DNA from 4 places in the Bartonella sp. bp_1 genome. Region 3 is predicted to be linked to each of the others. Evidence: predicted binding sites of a transcription regulator. Region 3 holds the regulator's gene; each other region holds the start of a gene.
The links. The regulator LexA, encoded in region 3, represses DNA repair genes until DNA is damaged. The targets are predictions, from matches to a motif close to TGTTCNNNNTGTGTTCNG.
Positions count from the first base shown of each region.

Region 1: a site for LexA is predicted at 2,549-2,566, ahead of ACYZ97_RS11685 (YifB family Mg chelatase-like AAA ATPase). Genes of this name have one in related genera too.
Region 2: a site for LexA is predicted at 2,348-2,365, ahead of ACYZ97_RS10095 (helicase-related protein). Genes of this name have one in related genera too.
Region 4: a site for LexA is predicted at 2,551-2,568, ahead of recA (recombinase RecA). Genes of this name have one in related genera too.

Region 1 covers NZ_CM147851.1:2,331,615-2,335,835, reverse strand. Annotated here, with positions in the region: gene ACYZ97_RS11690 (aldo/keto reductase) at 1-958, shown strand, start outside; gene ACYZ97_RS11685 (YifB family Mg chelatase-like AAA ATPase) at 955-2,490, opposite strand; gene ACYZ97_RS11680 (autotransporter assembly complex protein TamA) at 2,769-4,221, shown strand, end outside.
Region 2 covers NZ_CM147851.1:2,020,768-2,024,988, forward strand. Annotated here, with positions in the region: gene ACYZ97_RS10095 (helicase-related protein) at 1-2,210, opposite strand, end outside; gene rpmF (50S ribosomal protein L32) at 2,947-3,126, opposite strand; gene mtgA (monofunctional biosynthetic peptidoglycan transglycosylase) at 3,287-3,940, opposite strand; gene ACYZ97_RS10110 (polyprenyl synthetase family protein) at 4,131-4,221, shown strand, end outside.
Region 3 covers NZ_CM147851.1:879,405-883,625, reverse strand. Annotated here, with positions in the region: gene ACYZ97_RS04385 (Rne/Rng family ribonuclease) at 1-1,649, shown strand, start outside; gene lexA (transcriptional repressor LexA) at 1,805-2,509, shown strand; gene rimO (30S ribosomal protein S12 methylthiotransferase RimO) at 2,617-3,930, shown strand; gene ACYZ97_RS04370 (RidA family protein) at 3,946-4,221, shown strand, end outside.
Region 4 covers NZ_CM147851.1:1,126,308-1,130,528, reverse strand. Annotated here, with positions in the region: gene ACYZ97_RS05540 (DegQ family serine endoprotease) at 1-348, shown strand, start outside; gene ACYZ97_RS05535 (replication-associated recombination protein A) at 355-1,674, shown strand; gene ACYZ97_RS05530 (YiaD family glycine zipper/OmpA-like lipoprotein) at 1,793-2,464, shown strand; gene recA (recombinase RecA) at 2,690-3,784, shown strand; gene alaS (alanine--tRNA ligase) at 4,021-4,221, shown strand, end outside.

The DNA.
Region 1 (4,221 bases), 1.0 Mb from region 3:
CTCAACTCTCGGCCTCGGCTGCATGGGCTTCACGCATAGCTACGGCCATGCTGACCGGCAAACTGCGATCAAGACCATTCATCATGCCTATAAAAAAGGCATAACACTCTTTGATACGGCTGAAATGTATGGTCCCTTTGAAAATGAAGTTCTGGTAGGTGAAGCCGTCAGGCCTTTTCGCAATAAAATAAAAATTGCAACCAAATTCGGCTATGATATCCTCATCAAAAATGGCAAACCCAAACGCGGTGACGGTCTCAACAGCCGCCCCGAGCACATTCGTGAAGCCGTTGAAGGCTCATTAAAACGATTGCAAACCGATTATATTGATCTGCTCTATCAACACCGTGTGGATCCCAATGTGCCAATTGAAGACACTGTCGGCGCAATGGCCGATCTGGTCACCCAGGGAAAGGTACTCCATCTTGGACTTTCCGAAGCATCTGCCTCCACTATTCGGCGCGCCCACAAGGTCCATGCGATTAGCGCCCTGCAAAGCGAATATTCGCTTTGGACACGTAACCCGGAAGTCGACATTCTTGCAACTTGTGATGAATTAGGTATCGGCTTTGTTGCTTTCAGCCCCCTCGGACGTGGATTTTTAACCGGAAAATTCAGCATCGAACAAATGGATAAAAATGACAATCGCCGTTTGTTGCCGCGCTTTAGCGAAGAGGCCATTGCCCACAACCAAAACCTTGTTGATGATTTAAAGCGCATGGCTGACACTAAAAATATAACAACGGCACAATTAGCTCTGGCATGGGTGTTGCATCAACGCCCATCATTGGTCGCCATTCCCGGCTCGCGTAAAATAGAGCACCTTGAAGATAATCTCGCCGCTGCCAATATCCAATTTTCGGATGATGATCTAGCTCATATTGCCAATATATTGGCACAACACAATATTATCGGCGAGCGTTATAATGAGCGCCAATCAAAAGTATTGAACGGCTAACACGCTATTGCTGCCAATCGCTCATTGCCCAAACGGTAAGACAGGGCTTCAGCGAGATGTTTACGGCCAATTTTTGACGCAGCATCAAGATCGGCTATGGTTCGTGCAACTTTTAAAACCCGATGATAGGCACGTGCCGATAATTGCATTTTTTCACTCAATTGGCGCAGCAAAGCAAGACCGGCTGTATCCGGTTCGGCTATTTTCTCAATAATAGCCGCCGGACATTGGCTGTTAGTGCGCACATGCTCCATACCAAGCGCCAAAAATCTCTGCTTCTGTCTTTCACGCGCCGCTGCAACACGCTGTGCCACAACACGGCTTGGCTCGGATGATGAGGGCGTCATCAAATCATTTGCACTCAAAGCCGGAACTTCAATGCGCAAATCAATACGATCAAGCAGAGGACCGGAGATACGCGCCTGATAATCTGCCTGACACCGTGGACCACGCGCACATGTATGACCTGGTTCACCAGCCATGCCACAACGACACGGGTTCATCGCCGCCACCAACTGGATACGGGCAGGATAGTTGACATGATGGTTGGCCCGCGCCACAACACATTCACCACTTTCCAATGGCTGACGTAATGAATCGAGCACCTGCGGTGAAAATTCGGGGAATTCATCCAAAAACAGAACACCGTTATGCGCCAAAGATACCTCGCCCGGCCTTGCCTTATGACCGCCACCGACCATAGCCGCCATTGAAGCTGAATGATGGGGTGCACGAAACGGACGATGCATAGAAAAAGCCTTACCTGTTATCTCGCCAGCAATTGAAGCAATACGTGATACATCCAGCAATTCATGCGCATCCAGAGGCGGTAAAATCGATGGCAAACGCTCGGCTAACATTGACTTACCAGCGCCCGGCGGACCAACAAATAGAAGATTATGTCCACCGGCAGCCGCCACTTCAAGCGCGCGTTTGGCGGCCTGCTGGCCTTTGATGTCGGCGAAATCAGGTAGATTATCCTGCATGATATATTGCGCAGGCTCAGGACGGCGCATCACCTGACTACCTTTGAAATGATTAACCAGCGCAAGCATGCTGACGGGTGCGAGTATGTCCAGATCATCACCGGCCCAAGCGGCTTCACCGCCACGAGAACAAGGACAGATTAATCCTTTACCAAGCGCTACGGCACCCATCGCAGCAGGTAAAACACCATTAACCGGTGCAATCGAACCATCCAGAGACAACTCGCCCATAACAACATATTTTTCAGCCAAATCGGCGGGCAAAATACCCATACCCACCAATAAGCCGACAGCGATCGGTAAATCGTAATGCGAACCTTCCTTAGGTAAATCGGCAGGTGCAAGATTAACAGTCACCTTCTTAACCGGCATCGAAAGACCTGAAGCATGCAATGCGGCCTGCACCCGCTCACGACTTTCCGCAACCGCCTTATCGGCCAAACCGACGATACTCATCCCCATTTTTCCCGGTGCAATCATAACCTGCACATCAACGGGCACAGCCTCGATTCCTTGAAATGCTACCGTGGTTATATGCGCAACCATTGATGATCTCCCGCTCTCTTTATCGTTTGCAAAACTGCCATAAAGCTTTTTTAAATGCAAGAACAATAGGTGAACAAAATGATTTTATATCATCACTCGGCGTCAGATTTAACATTTCATTGACAAAAACAATCTAGAATAATTGATAGCGAATGTAACAGCGATGTGACACTGTCTAAGAAGTTTTGGTTATAATGAAGTCACTTGTTTTATTGATGCCATAAAGTCGCTATAGCAAGAGCTGATTATACGAGTACGAGTAACGGGTTCCCATCTGGATGCGTAAAAAAACAAACAATCGGGAAATAAAAAAGGCAGCGCTTGCGGCCGTTTCCTGTATTGCCCTCGCATTTTCCATGCCCCAACCTGCACAAGCATTTTCACTTTTTGGTGTCCATCTGTGGGGTAAGAAACAAGATCAAACTGCCGATGTCATCGGCGAACCCAAATATTATACGATCGATATTGTTGCCGCACCCGGTGCGGATAAAAACGGCATCAAAACTGTCAAAGCCGCATCCTCGCTGGTCGCCGATCATAAAAAACCGGCTTCTGGTTCTGCTGGACTATTGGCCAAGGCACGCGGTGACTATAAGAAAATTCTAGCATCACTTTATGCCGAAGGACGCTATGGCGGTATTATTTCCATCACCGTCAATGGTTATGAGGCTGCTGATCTTGCCGCCGACACTTCTCTGCCGGAACACTCTACAATTGTCATCACCATTGATCCAGGGCCACAATATCAATTCAACCGCGCCGACATTCACGAACTTGCTCCACCACCAACCAATAAAAAAGATAAAGTACCCTTGCCGCAAAATCAGGGATTTGTGAGTGGTGATGTCGCGACATCCGGCAACATATTGAAAGCTGGACAACTGGCCGTCGAAGGCTGGCGTCAGCAAGGCTACGCCAAGGCAGAAGTCAAAAACCGCAAAGTCGTCGCCGATCATGCTACCCATACAGTTGATGCCGATATCGAAGTCGAACCCGGTCAAAAAGCGCATTATGGCCCATTGACAGTCAAAAATGTTTCCAAGAAACAACGTATGGATTCAGCCTATGTCGCATGGATGACAGGTATCCATGAGGGGGATGAATATGACCCTGACGATCTTAGCAAAGCCAATAAACGTTTAGCAAAGCTTGAAGTTTTCCGCTCTGCCAATATTCGCGAAGCTGAAAAAATAAATCCTGACGGCTCTTTACCTCTTAATCTGATTGTCCAAGAACGTCCCCCCCGCCGTTTTGGGGTTGGTGGCAGCTACTCAACCCTTGATGGCGCCGGCATGGAAGCCTATTGGATGCACCGCAACCTTTTCGGCCATGCGGAAAAACTGCGGTTTGATGCCAAAATTAGCGGTGTTGGCGGCTCACAAGACGATTCCTACAATCCGAAAAACTTCAGTTATTTGCTCGGCACCACTTTTACACGCCCTGGTGTCATTACACCCGACACAAATTTTGTAGCCTCGCTAAAAGGCGAACGTGAGGTACTCGACAATTATACCGCAACCGGCGCTTATGGCCAAATGGGCCTTACCCATATCTTTACCGACGAGTTATCAGGCAATATCTATTTCAACGCCGCCCAAACAAAAACCGAAGATAATTATTTCGGCAATCGCGACTTTACCACAGTCGGCCTGCAAGGCGGACTTATCTATGACAGCCGTGACAACAAGGCCGACGCTAAAAACGGCTATTATGGCGAGTTGATGCTACAGC
Region 2 (4,221 bases), 1.1 Mb from region 3:
GCCAATTCATAAAACTTCGGATCAAAAGCTGAATCAACAACAACCGAAGTACGGCCCGCTGCCAACACTTGAATCACATCACCATAACCGGGACGGTCACGCCCGTCATTTTTCAATGCCCATAGCAAGGTAATCGCTTGGGCCGGAGCAGGCTTGATCATCATCGGCATAAAAATATGGAATGCCCCAAAACGTACCCCTAGACGGCGTAGCGCAGCTCGAGAAATCTGGTCAAGATTTTTAATTTCCTCGGCCACCTGACGACGGGCAAGATGCCCCAGCCCTTCAACCAGTTGGAAAGCGATACCGCGTGTCAAACCGGTCAGTGCATCAGCATTCAAAAGATCAAATAGCGGCTTCAAGGCCGTTTCAAAATGGAACGCGACAAATCTTTCAATCCGGCCGCTTACCTGTTCACGTGCCGGGCCGGTCAATTGTTCATCGGCGAGCAATATGACACGGGGTTTAAGAAGCTCGTCACCCGCCTGCAACGACGCAACCGGCTGGCCTATCCAGCGAATAATACCATCGCTGCCGATAGCCAGATCACCATTAGCACAAGCACCCAGACGCGCTGCACGAGCCTCAAATTCAGATGCCAACGCTTTCGCGGCAGCACCACGTACTGCCTTGGCATCCATGCCCTCCCCTCCAACATCAGGAGAAAACCGGAAACCATCCAGTTTCCCAACATGGTGGCCTTCCACCAATACATCACCATTTTGTGCTATTTCGGCATCCATCATCACATTCTCTTTAAGCCGTCTCATTAATACGCTTGTTCTGCGATCTACAAAGCGTTTCGTCAACCTCTCATGTAGCGCATCTGACAATCTATCTTCAATTTGTCGCGTCTTTTCTTGCCAGTGTTGCGGATCGGTCAGCCATCCAGGCCGATGGGAAACATAAGTCCATGTTCGAATTTGTGCAATACGATGGGATAAAGTATCAATATCGCCGTCGATACGATCAGCCTGCGCCACCTGTTCAGCCATATAATTTTCATTAACACTGCCGCGCTTGACAAGATCGGTAAAAATCGATGCGATAATGTCAGCATGCTGCGCCGGTGCAATTTTGCGATAATCAGGAAGCGCACAAACATCCCACAACAAGGCAACATGATCGCGGCTGTCCGCCAATTTCGAAATCGTATAATCTGTTGACAAAAACTCCAACGCCTGCGCATCCGTTGCTGGGAGTGCCCGTGCCAACCCCTCTATAGGAGCCGGCATTTCAAGCGATTGCTTTAATTGGGCAATCGATGAAAAGTCAAAATTGACGCTACGCCATTGCAGCACCCGTACCGGATCAAACTGATGGGCTTCAATCCGCTCGACTAAATCAGCCTCCAGCGGTGATACCCTACCGGTTACACCAAATGTACCATCGCGTGTATAGCGGCCTGCACGCCCTGCAATCTGGGCCAATTCTGCCGGATTAAGATCCCGGAACTGATAACCGTCAAATTTGCGCGTCTGGGCAAAAGCGACATGATCGACATCAAGATTAAGCCCCATGCCGATCGCGTCAGTTGCCACCAGAAAATCGACATCACCCGATTGATAGAGTGCCACTTGTGCATTACGGGTGCGCGGACTAAGCGCCCCCATAACAATCGCTGCGCCGCCGCGCTGCCTGCGAATCAGCTCGCCAATTGCGTAAACCTCATCGGCAGAAAAGGCGACAATGGCAGAACGGCTTGGCAATCGAGTAATTTTTTTTGAACCGACATAAAGAAGCTGCGAAAAACGTGGACGACCGACCACCGTTAGCCCCGGCAACAGCTTTTTTAAAACACCTTCCATTGTCGCCGCGCCCAAAAGCATGGTTTCCTGACGACCACGTAAATGCAAAATACGATCGGTAAAAATATGTCCACGTTCAAGATCACCCGCAAGCTGCACTTCGTCAATCGCGACAAAAGCAGCCTTTGTCTCGCGCGGTAAAGCCTCAACTGTACAAACGGCATAACGGGCAGTCGGCGGCGTGATTTTTTCTTCACCCGTTATCAAAGACACCTGATGAGAACCAATTTTTTCGCTAATACGATTATAAACCTCACGGGCAAGAAGACGCAGCGGCAAGCCGATCATACCGCTTTCATGCGCCAACATGCGCTCAATCGCAAGATGCGTCTTGCCGGTATTGGTCGGCCCCAATACAGCCGTTACATCGCGCCCGGAAAAAATAAGCGGGCCACGCCCCATGAAAAACTCCGTAAAAACCAGACGCCTTGCATATATGAGGACATGGCCCCACCGCAAGAGTAACACATTGTTAACCATAAAAATTAAGCTTTAGAACGGGAAGGGAACGAATCAGCGACGAATCACTGACATCGCCATGTTCTCTTTTTGTTTTTACCAGATAAAGCTTTTTAATGAAGAAGCATGACAACATATAGAATCACAAAACATCATTTCGCACATTTTCAAGCCAGATGCGTTAACTTTTGTAGCAAGCTTCAAGCACATCGTTTCCGATTCGCCATATAAAAGTTAATTCCACTTGAAAGTCTTAAAAAAAAATAAATAAAACCAAATAATTATGGTGTTATTTCTTAACATTCAGAACAGCTACAGAACGAATCGGCGACGAATCATTGACATCGCCATGTTCCTATTATGTTCACACAAGATATTGGGAGTAATTGTAGCGACAGATACTAAAGTAGAACAATCTGCCCTTCGAAAATCCACAATATGAATGTTTAATGGTTAACAATAGTGATGAATATCGGGTAAATAGACAAAAAATAAAATTAATAATTCATTCTGACGAGATAAATTATTCAATGCCTTTGTAATGCATCGGCAATCCACGGAATAAAACATAATCGAATCCAATAGCCGATTACCTTGATCACGCATGCCCATAATGAGCAACAGGCAATAAAAAAACCGGCCAGAGGCCGGTCTTTTAAAATAGAACAGATTGATAAAATCAGTCTTTCGGTGTCAAAACCTGACGGCCACGATACATACCGGTCTTCAGATCGATATGGTGCGGACGGCGCAATTCACCGGAATTTTTGTCTTCAATATAGGTCGGTGCTTTCAACGCATCGGCCGAACGGCGCATGCCGCGCTTCGAAGGGGATGTTTTACGTTTAGGTACAGCCATGGAAATACGCTCCAAATTCACTTTAATCTATCTGATACCACATGCCAAAAGCCGTCTGACCAGACAAATTGTGGATTGTTTGGGGTGCCTATACACTGATCTAAAGCATTTGACCAGTCTTAAAACGTATTTTTTACAACTCATATCAAAGAAGCAAAGCCTAACGTACACATTGTGTATAGGCACCAGAACGATATGTACGCGCTTCAACAAGACGTGCAAGCTGCGAAAGGCGCCTGCTAGGCCGTGCCGGATTACGCACATACGGATTGGGCAATGCAACAGCAAGATAGGCGGCCTGACGCGCCGAAATATTCTTGGCCGGACGTTTGAAATAATATTGGCTGGCTGCTTCCACCCCATAGATACCGGGACCCCATTCAGCAATATTAAGATAAATCTCCAAAATACGATCTTTCGGAAGAATTGTATCGGCAATCACCGCATAGGGAATTTCAAAACCTTTACGTAAATAAGATCGGTCATGCCATAAAAACAAATTTTTGACGGTCTGCATCGTAATCGTCGATGCACCACGCGATGGTCCACCCTCACGCGTAATAACCGAATGGAGCGCATTCCAGTCCACACCGTTATGAACACAAAATCGTCCGTCTTCCGACATCATAACCGCATATTTCAGTTGTGGCGATATATCTTCAAGTGCTACCCAGTGGCGCTTGAAGTCACGCAGTGCCACACTATCCTTGATCATCAAGGTTGAAACCGGATGGATAAATGGCAGCCGGTAAAGAAGCAACATAACAACCGGAAAAAGCAGTAGAAAAAGCGCAATATAAAAAACAAGGCGCAAGACCCCGCGCCATTTTTGCTCATTTAAATTGTGCCGCGTCAGCACGCTCACATTCTACCTCGCTTTGATCATCCGCATATATAACCGGAATAGCTGCATATACCCTTGTTAACAGCTATCGTTGCTACAGCAAAGAGTTGACGACTCCGATTGATTGGTTCATGTCGTTATAAACCAAAGGAATGCTTTTATGGATACCTTCAATACAACTTTGAACCATCATGCAGAAAAAATTGGCAAAGTTTTGGAAACAATGCTGCAACAGCGCACTTTGTCAGGAG
Region 3 (4,221 bases):
AAGCTAAAGATTTCATGCGCATGCTTATGCCAAGCCATGCAAAAGTTGTTCAGCCCTATCGTGATCCCTACCCTATTTTTGCCCGTAATGGCATCGAAACACAGCTAGATAAAATGTTGCAGCCGCAAGTCACATTGAAATCTGGCGGTTATCTTGTCATCAATCAGACTGAAGCACTTGTCGCAATCGACGTTAACTCTGGTCGCTCGACAAAAGAACATTCAATTGAGGAAACAGCCTATCAGACCAACATAGAAGCGGCAGAAGAGGTTGCCCGTCAATTACGCTTGCGCGATTTGGCCGGTCTCGTTGTTATCGACTTCATTGATATGGATGAGAAACGCAATATTCGTGCTGTTGAAAAACGGTTGAAAGATTGCCTAAAAGATGACCGCGCCCGTATTCAGGTCGGTCGTATTTCCCATTTTGGTCTTATGGAAATGAGCCGGCAGCGCATTCGGGCTTCCGTTCTTGAAAGCACAACCCAGCCCTGCACCCACTGTGGCGGTACCGGGCATGTGCGTTCAGATTCTTCACTGGCCCTTCATGTCGTTCGTACGATTGAAGAATACCTTCTACGCAATGGCCATTTTGACATTACGGTCCGTACACCTGTTTCTACCGCTCTTTATGTTCTCAATCATAAGAGAACAGTCCTAGCGGATCTGGAAAAACGTTTTGGTCTTGTTATCAACTTCGAAACAGATGAAAGCGTTGGAAACCAGCATCTTATTATCATCAAGGGGGCTGAGGCAACCGGCACGCCCGCTGCACCAATCCAGCTTCTGCCGGTTGAAGAAGAAGACCCAATCGAGGATATCACTTTCGAGGACGAAGAAGAAAACAACGAACAGACAGAATCACATCGTCCGTCGAGAAACCGCCGTCGCCGTGGACAACGTGGCGAGCGCCATTCTGATAATGAAAACGGGCACAACCAGAATATTGAATCATCTGACAGTGAACGTGAAGAGGACCGCCGCCGCCGTCGTCGTCGTGGACGTCGCGGTGGACGCCGCAATCGGGATGGTGAATTTGATCGTCGTCGTCTTCCCTATGCAGAACCAGTCGGTGCATTTGCCGAACAGGCTCTGCGTGAAGTACGCGAAGCACGTCGCCGCCGTCATGCACCAGCAGCTGAGCCTGTCGGCAACCTTGATACATTTATTGCACCTGACCAAGTTTCTGAGCCTAAGACACAAACAAAGGCCAAGAAATCACGTCGCAACAACAAGACAGCACCATCGACACAAGAGATAGTCGACATTGCTGTTGCAGAAACACCTATAGAAAACATCAGTGAAGAAGCGCCTAAAAAACGTGGCCGCAAAAAAGCTGCACCCAAGCAGGCAGAAGTCACAATTGAAGTAGAATCTGATATTAAAGAAATTGAAGAATCTGCCAAGAAAACAAAAAAAGCAGTAATTAGACGCAGTAAAAAAGCAGCTAACGAGACAATAAAAGATCAAGAGCCTGCAACTAACTCAACAATTGATCCTCCCAAGAAGACTACGCGCACCAAAAAAGCTGCATCTAAAAAGACAACAGAAGAAGCTATAAGCGAACCCGTTGTCACATCTTCAAACACCGAACCGGAGGCCGAAAAGCCCAAGCGTGCCGGCTGGTGGCAAAGAAAAAGCTTTTTCTAATAAGTCTAAAAATATGAATAGAGAGACCTTGGGTCTCTCTATTCATTATCAAATATCCCATTTAAAATTAATTTTTTTGAAACCCTTGCAGAACAATAATGGAACATATAGTGTATGTTCTTGTTTTGTTTTCATTGATTCTGTTGGGGACCATTATGCTGACACGCAAACAACATGAGCTTTTGTTGTTCATTCATGACCGCATGAAAGAGACGGGCATTCCCCCTTCTTTCGATGAAATGAAAGAAGCTCTTGATTTGGCTTCAAAGTCAGGCATTCATCGCTTGATTACTGCTTTGGAAGAGCGTGGCTTTATACGCCGTTTGCCTAATCGTGCTCGAGCATTGGAAGTTGTACGTCTTCCTGACTCCATTGCTCCAGGCTTGGCACCAGCTGGTGGTTTTCGTCCTAGTCTGGTTAAAAACACTGCACCTGCCCAAACCAAAATGGCAATGCCTACCGATATGGAAGAAGCTGCCAATGTCAATGTTCCCTTGATGGGACGCATTGCTGCAGGTGTTCCAATCTCAGCCATAGAACATCAAACAAATACACTTTCCCTACCTGCCGATATGATTGGTGGCGGTGAACATTATGCGCTTGAGGTTAAAGGCGATTCCATGATTGAAGCCGGTATTTTTGATGGTGATACCGTTATTATTAAAAAATCAGACACGGCAAGTCCAGGAGAAATTGTAGTAGCCCTTGTTGATGATGAAGAAGCAACATTGAAACGCTATCGTCGCAAAGGAGCGTCCATAGCACTAGAAGCCGCCAATCCTGCTTATGAAACGCGTATTTTTGGGCCAGACCGGATTCGCGTTCAAGGAAAACTTGTTGGCCTGATCCGACGTTATTAAGACTACTTTTATGACGATGGGCATTTATTGCTTGCCTGTTTCCTATGTGTTATGGGCAACAAACGAATTTTTCACTTGCCTAACCGGTTTCTATGTCAGGATAACTCATGCCTTCACCAAGAATAAGTTTTGTTTCATTGGGCTGCCCTAAAGCCCTGGTGGATTCCGAACGTATTATTACCAGCCTGCGTTCTGAAGGGTATGAAATATCCCGTAATCATGAAGGTGCGGATCTTGTGATCGTCAACACTTGCGGATTTCTCGATTCTGCCCGGGATGAATCATTGGCTAATATCGGTGAAGCCATCAAGGAAAATGGTAAAGTTATTGTAACAGGCTGCCTTGGTGCCGAGCCTGATATTATCCGTAAAGCACATCCCAGTGTTATGGCGATTACTGGCCCGCAAGCCTATGAAAGTGTGCTTAATGCAGTTCATGAAGCCGCGCCACCCATCCATGATCCGTTTGTCGACCTTGTGCCAGAACAAGGAATTCGCCTGACGCCCCGCCACTATGCCTATCTCAAGATTTCCGAAGGCTGTTCCAACAGCTGCAGTTTCTGTATTATTCCGCATCTTCGCGGCAATCTTGTATCTCGTCCGATCGCAGATGTATTACGCGAAGCAGAAAAACTCGCTAAGGCAGGTGTCAAAGAACTGCTTGTCATTTCACAGGATACAAGTGCTTATGGCGTTGACTTAAAATACGCTAGTAGCACGTTTAAAGATCGTGAAATACGTACTAAATTTCTAGATTTGGCTACAGAACTCGGTGAAATGGGCATATGGATTCGTATGCACTATGTCTACCCTTACCCGCATGTTGATGATGTTATTCCTTTAATGGCAGACGGCAAGATACTTCCTTATCTTGACATCCCCTTCCAGCATGCTTCACCAACAGTATTAAAAAACATGAAGCGTCCTGCCCATCAGGAAAAAACAAGCAGGCGCATTGAAAAATGGCGAGAAATCTGCCCAGATCTTGCTTTGCGCTCTACCTTCATTGTTGGCTTTCCCGGTGAAACAGATGATGATTTTGATATGTTGCTGCACTGGTTGAATGAAGCAAAAATCGAACGTGCAGGTTGTTTCAAATATGAACCTGTTCATGGTGCACCCTCCAACGCATTAGGATTGTTAGAGGTTCCAGATGACGTAAAGGAAATGCGTTGGCGCAAATTTATGGAAACCCAGCAAAAAGTTTCGGCCAAGCTACTCAGCAAAAAAGTTGGCAAACGACTGCCTGTCATCATCGACAAAGCCGATGGCACACAGGCAATCGGTCGCAGTAAATATGATGCACCTGAAATTGATGGCAATGTGCACATCACATCACGCCGTCCGCTGAGACAAGGGGACATCGTAACAGTAAAAATAGAAAAATCAGATGCTTATGACCTTTATGGTATAGCTGTATAAATAAAAGGAAAGACAATGACGATCACCAGACTTGAATCCAACAACCTTATGAGTGCAGTCGTTAGCTATAACAAGATGGCATTTTTAGCCGGACAAGTCGGGGAAAATGGTGGGGATATTACCAAACAAACACAGGACGCTCTGGCAGAAGTCGATCGCCTTTTAGCCAGTGTAAATAGCGATAAATCCATGATCCTCTCAGCGACAATCTGGCTGAGCGATATGAGATATTTCGAAGCAATGAATGCTGTATGGGAAAAATGGGTTGATCCTAACAATACGCCTGCACGC
Region 4 (4,221 bases), 250 kb from region 3:
GCAAAGGCCCGGTTGCAGTTGGTTGCTGTGCCGCAAGAGCAGATGGGAAGCCCTGAGCGTATCGGTGGTGATTCGCCTTTTGCCGGTGCGGAGGTTACCAATTTGACACCACAAAATGCGCATCGTTTTCGTCAGGCACCACAGGCTAAAGGTGTGGTGATCAGCGATGTGAAGCGTGGCAGCAATGCTGCAGGGCTTTTCAATTATGGTGATATATTGCGGGCAGTCAACGGTATCGAGATTACGACAATCAATGATCTGAAGAAGGTTCTTGCTGCTGGCACACCGCGCATATGGAAACTTGAATTTGAACGTGGCGGTGTTCTCATCCAGCAATTTGTTCGCTGAGGTGATATGAGCAACGATCTATTCGCAACTTCACTTGATCCGAAAGTCGACCGCAACCGTCCTCTGGCGGATCGTCTGCGCCCGGTCCATCTTGATGAAGTTACGGGGCAGGAACATCTGACAGGACCTGAAGGTGTGCTTCGACGCATGATTGATGCAGGGTCATTAGGCTCCATGGTTTTCTGGGGGCCTCCCGGTACTGGCAAGACAACAGTGGCTCGATTGCTGGCGAATGAAACCGATCTGGCTTTTGAGCAGATTTCGGCGATTTTTACCGGTGTTGCTGATCTCAAACGGGTTTTTGAGGGGGCGCGGGCAAGGCGCATGTCTGGCCGCCAGACCTTGCTGTTTGTGGATGAGATACATCGGTTTAACCGTGCCCAACAAGACAGCTTCCTGCCTGTGATGGAGGATGGCACTGTCATTCTTGTCGGCGCGACAACAGAAAATCCTTCTTTTGAACTCAACGCCGCTTTGTTGTCGCGGGCACGGGTTTTGACATTCAAACCGCATGATGATGGTAGTTTGTTTGTTTTATTGGAGAGAGCAGAAGCGGTTGAAGAGAAAAGATTGCCGCTTGATGATGATGCACGCGCGCTTTTGGTACAGATGGCTGATGGTGATGCGCGTGCGGTTTTGACATTGGCTGAAGAAGTTTGGCGGGCTGCTCGTAAGGACGAGGTCTTTGACGTTAAAAGTCTGCAAAATATTGTGCAGCGACGGGCGCCTGTTTACGACAAGGGACAGGATGGGCATTACAATCTTATTTCTGCATTGCATAAATCGGTTCGTGGTTCCGACCCGGATGCTGCCCTTTATTATCTGGCCCGTATGTTTGATGCGGGTGAGGATCCACTTTATATTGGCCGACGTCTTGTGCGCATGGCGGTTGAGGATATCGGTCTTGCCGATCCGAATGCGCTTGCCATATGTAATGCAGCCAAAGATGCTTATGATTATCTGGGATCGCCTGAGGGCGAACTGGCGTTGGCACAGGCATGCATCTATCTGGCCACTGCGCCCAAATCAAATGCTGCTTATGTCGCCTTTAATACGGCTATGCGTGTAGCGCGTGAAAATGGCTCATTGTTGCCTCCTAAACATATCCTGAATGCACCAACCAAATTGATGAAAAATGAAGGTTATAATGTCGGCTATCTTTATGATCACGATGAACCTGATGCTTTTTCAGGACAGGATTATTTTCCTGAAAAATTAGGGCGGCAGCATTTTTATCGTCCGCCGGATCGTGGATTTGAGCGAGAAATCAACAAGAGACTTGAGTGGTGGAATCGCCTACGTACGGAAAGACAGCAAAAAAAATAGATTTTATTTGCGCAAGAATCTTTTAAGGTTTTAAATCGAACAGTGATTACCTTTTTTGGCCATACTTTATCTTTATCGGAATATCGGGCGACAGGCTGATAAAAACTGGAGAAACAAAATGCTGAAGAAAATAACAATCCTTTGCTTGGCGGGTACGTTTTTGTCTGCTTGCATGACGACCGATCCTTATACGGGTGAACAGCATATATCCAAAACAGCCGGTGGTGCAGCTTTGGGTGCCGCCGCTGGTGCTTTAGGTGGACTATTTGTTGGTGGCTCCAGCCGTGCACAGCGTAATGCTGTACTGATCGGTGCTGGGGTTGGCGCTTTGGGTGGTGGTTTGATTGGTAATTATATGGATCGCCAGGAAGCGGAGCTTAGAGCGCAGCTTCAGGGAACCGGTGTGTCTGTTACCCGTAATGGCGACTATATCATTCTTAATATGCCAGGCAATGTAACATTCAATACCGATCAGGATGCGGTAAAATCGCAGTTCTATCCGGTGTTAAATTCTGTCGGCCTTGTTTTAAAAAAATATAACCAGTCATTGGTTGATGTAAATGGTTATACCGATTCGACCGGCAGCTTGCAGTATAATCAGGATCTCTCACAACGCCGTGCTTTATCTGTTGCCAATTACCTCAATAATCAGGGTATTGATGGTCGGCGTCTTTCTGTTGTCGGTTACGGCCCGTCAAACCCGATTGCCTCCAATGCAACTGCGGAAGGTCGCGCACAGAATCGTCGTGTTGAAATCCAGATTGCTCCTTTGCGTCAGGGTGGTTACTGATTCTATCCGATTGCTATGATGGCATGATGAAACCGCCTTTCGGGGCGGTTTTTTTTATCAAAAACCAAAAAATATTAAAACGTAAATAGAACATTAAAAGAACAAAATTTAAATATCATTTAAAATCAACAGTATAGCCATGTTGCAAAATGAGAACAAAAGAGGTACAAGAAGATTGTGGCAATACAGGCTTAAGGCTTCTCATAGGACAAGAGGGTAGTTAAAATGGCGCAAAATTCATTACGGCTGGTTGAGGATAATTCAGTGGATAAATCAAAGGCTTTGGACGCGGCACTTTCGCAGATTGAACGTTCTTTTGGTAAAGGCTCGATCATGCGTCTTGGCCAGAATGACAAGGTTGTAGAAATTGAAACTGTACCAACCGGTTCCTTGTCTCTGGATATTGCTTTGGGTGTTGGTGGTTTGCCAAAGGGACGTATTGTCGAAATCTACGGACCGGAAAGTTCAGGTAAAACGACATTGGCGCTGCATACAATTGCTGAGGCCCAAAAACGTGGCGGCATTTGTGCTTTTGTTGATGCTGAACACGCTCTTGATCCGGTTTATGCTCGCAAACTTGGCGTTGATCTTGAAAACCTGCTGATTTCGCAGCCGGATACCGGCGAGCAAGCCTTGGAAATTACCGATACATTAGTACGTTCGGGCGCTATTGATGTTCTCGTGGTGGATTCTGTTGCCGCTTTAACGCCACGTGCTGAAATTGAGGGCGAAATGGGTGATTCACTCCCCGGTCTTCAGGCTCGTTTGATGAGTCAGGCTCTGCGTAAACTAACGGCTTCAATTTCACGTTCAAATTGTATGGTTATTTTTATCAACCAGATTCGTATGAAAATCGGTGTTATGTTTGGTTCGCCAGAAACGACAACGGGTGGTAATGCGTTGAAGTTTTATGCGTCTGTCCGTCTTGATATCCGTCGTATCGGTGCTTTGAAAGAGCGTGATGAGGTTATTGGTAACCAGACCCGCGTGAAGGTTGTTAAAAACAAGTTGGCGCCTCCCTTCAAGCAGGTCGAATTTGACATCATGTATGGTGAAGGCATTTCAAAGCTGGGTGAATTGGTCGATCTCGGTGTTAAAGCCGGCGTTGTTGAAAAATCGGGTGCTTGGTTCTCTTATAATTCACAGCGTATGGGGCAGGGACGTGAAAATGCCAAAACGTTCTTACGTGAAAACCCTGAAATTGCTGAGGAAATCGAAACAGCATTGCGCCAGAATGCAGGTTTGATTGCATCGGAATTACTTGAAAATGGTGGTCCTGATGCACAAAATTCTGATATTGAAGAGAGTGAAGCGGTGTAAGCACCTGTTTTAAGGTGTGTGTATTGCGTACCGTTTTATACCCCGTTGGCCTTTTGGTCGGCGGGGTTTTCTCTTGTCTGGTTGCATAGAAAGTTTTCCGGATATGGAGTGAAAAACGGTTTCCTCAACGCTGGAAATGCTCTAAAAGCAGCAGGGAATTAAGTTGAGCTATGTCAGTTTATTGCTCTATAGCTCTGATTGTTTTGATTGCTTACGGGCGTTATACAGGTGTTTTTATGAATAGCGTTAATGATATTCGCTCGACATTTCTTGATTATTTTAATCGCAATGGTCATGAAGTCGTATCTTCAAGTCCATTGGTGCCGCGTAATGATCCGACATTGATGTTTACCAATGCGGGTATGGTACAGTTCAAGAATGTCTTTACCGGTTTTGAGCAACGACCTTATAGCCGTGCAACAACGTCGCAAAAATGC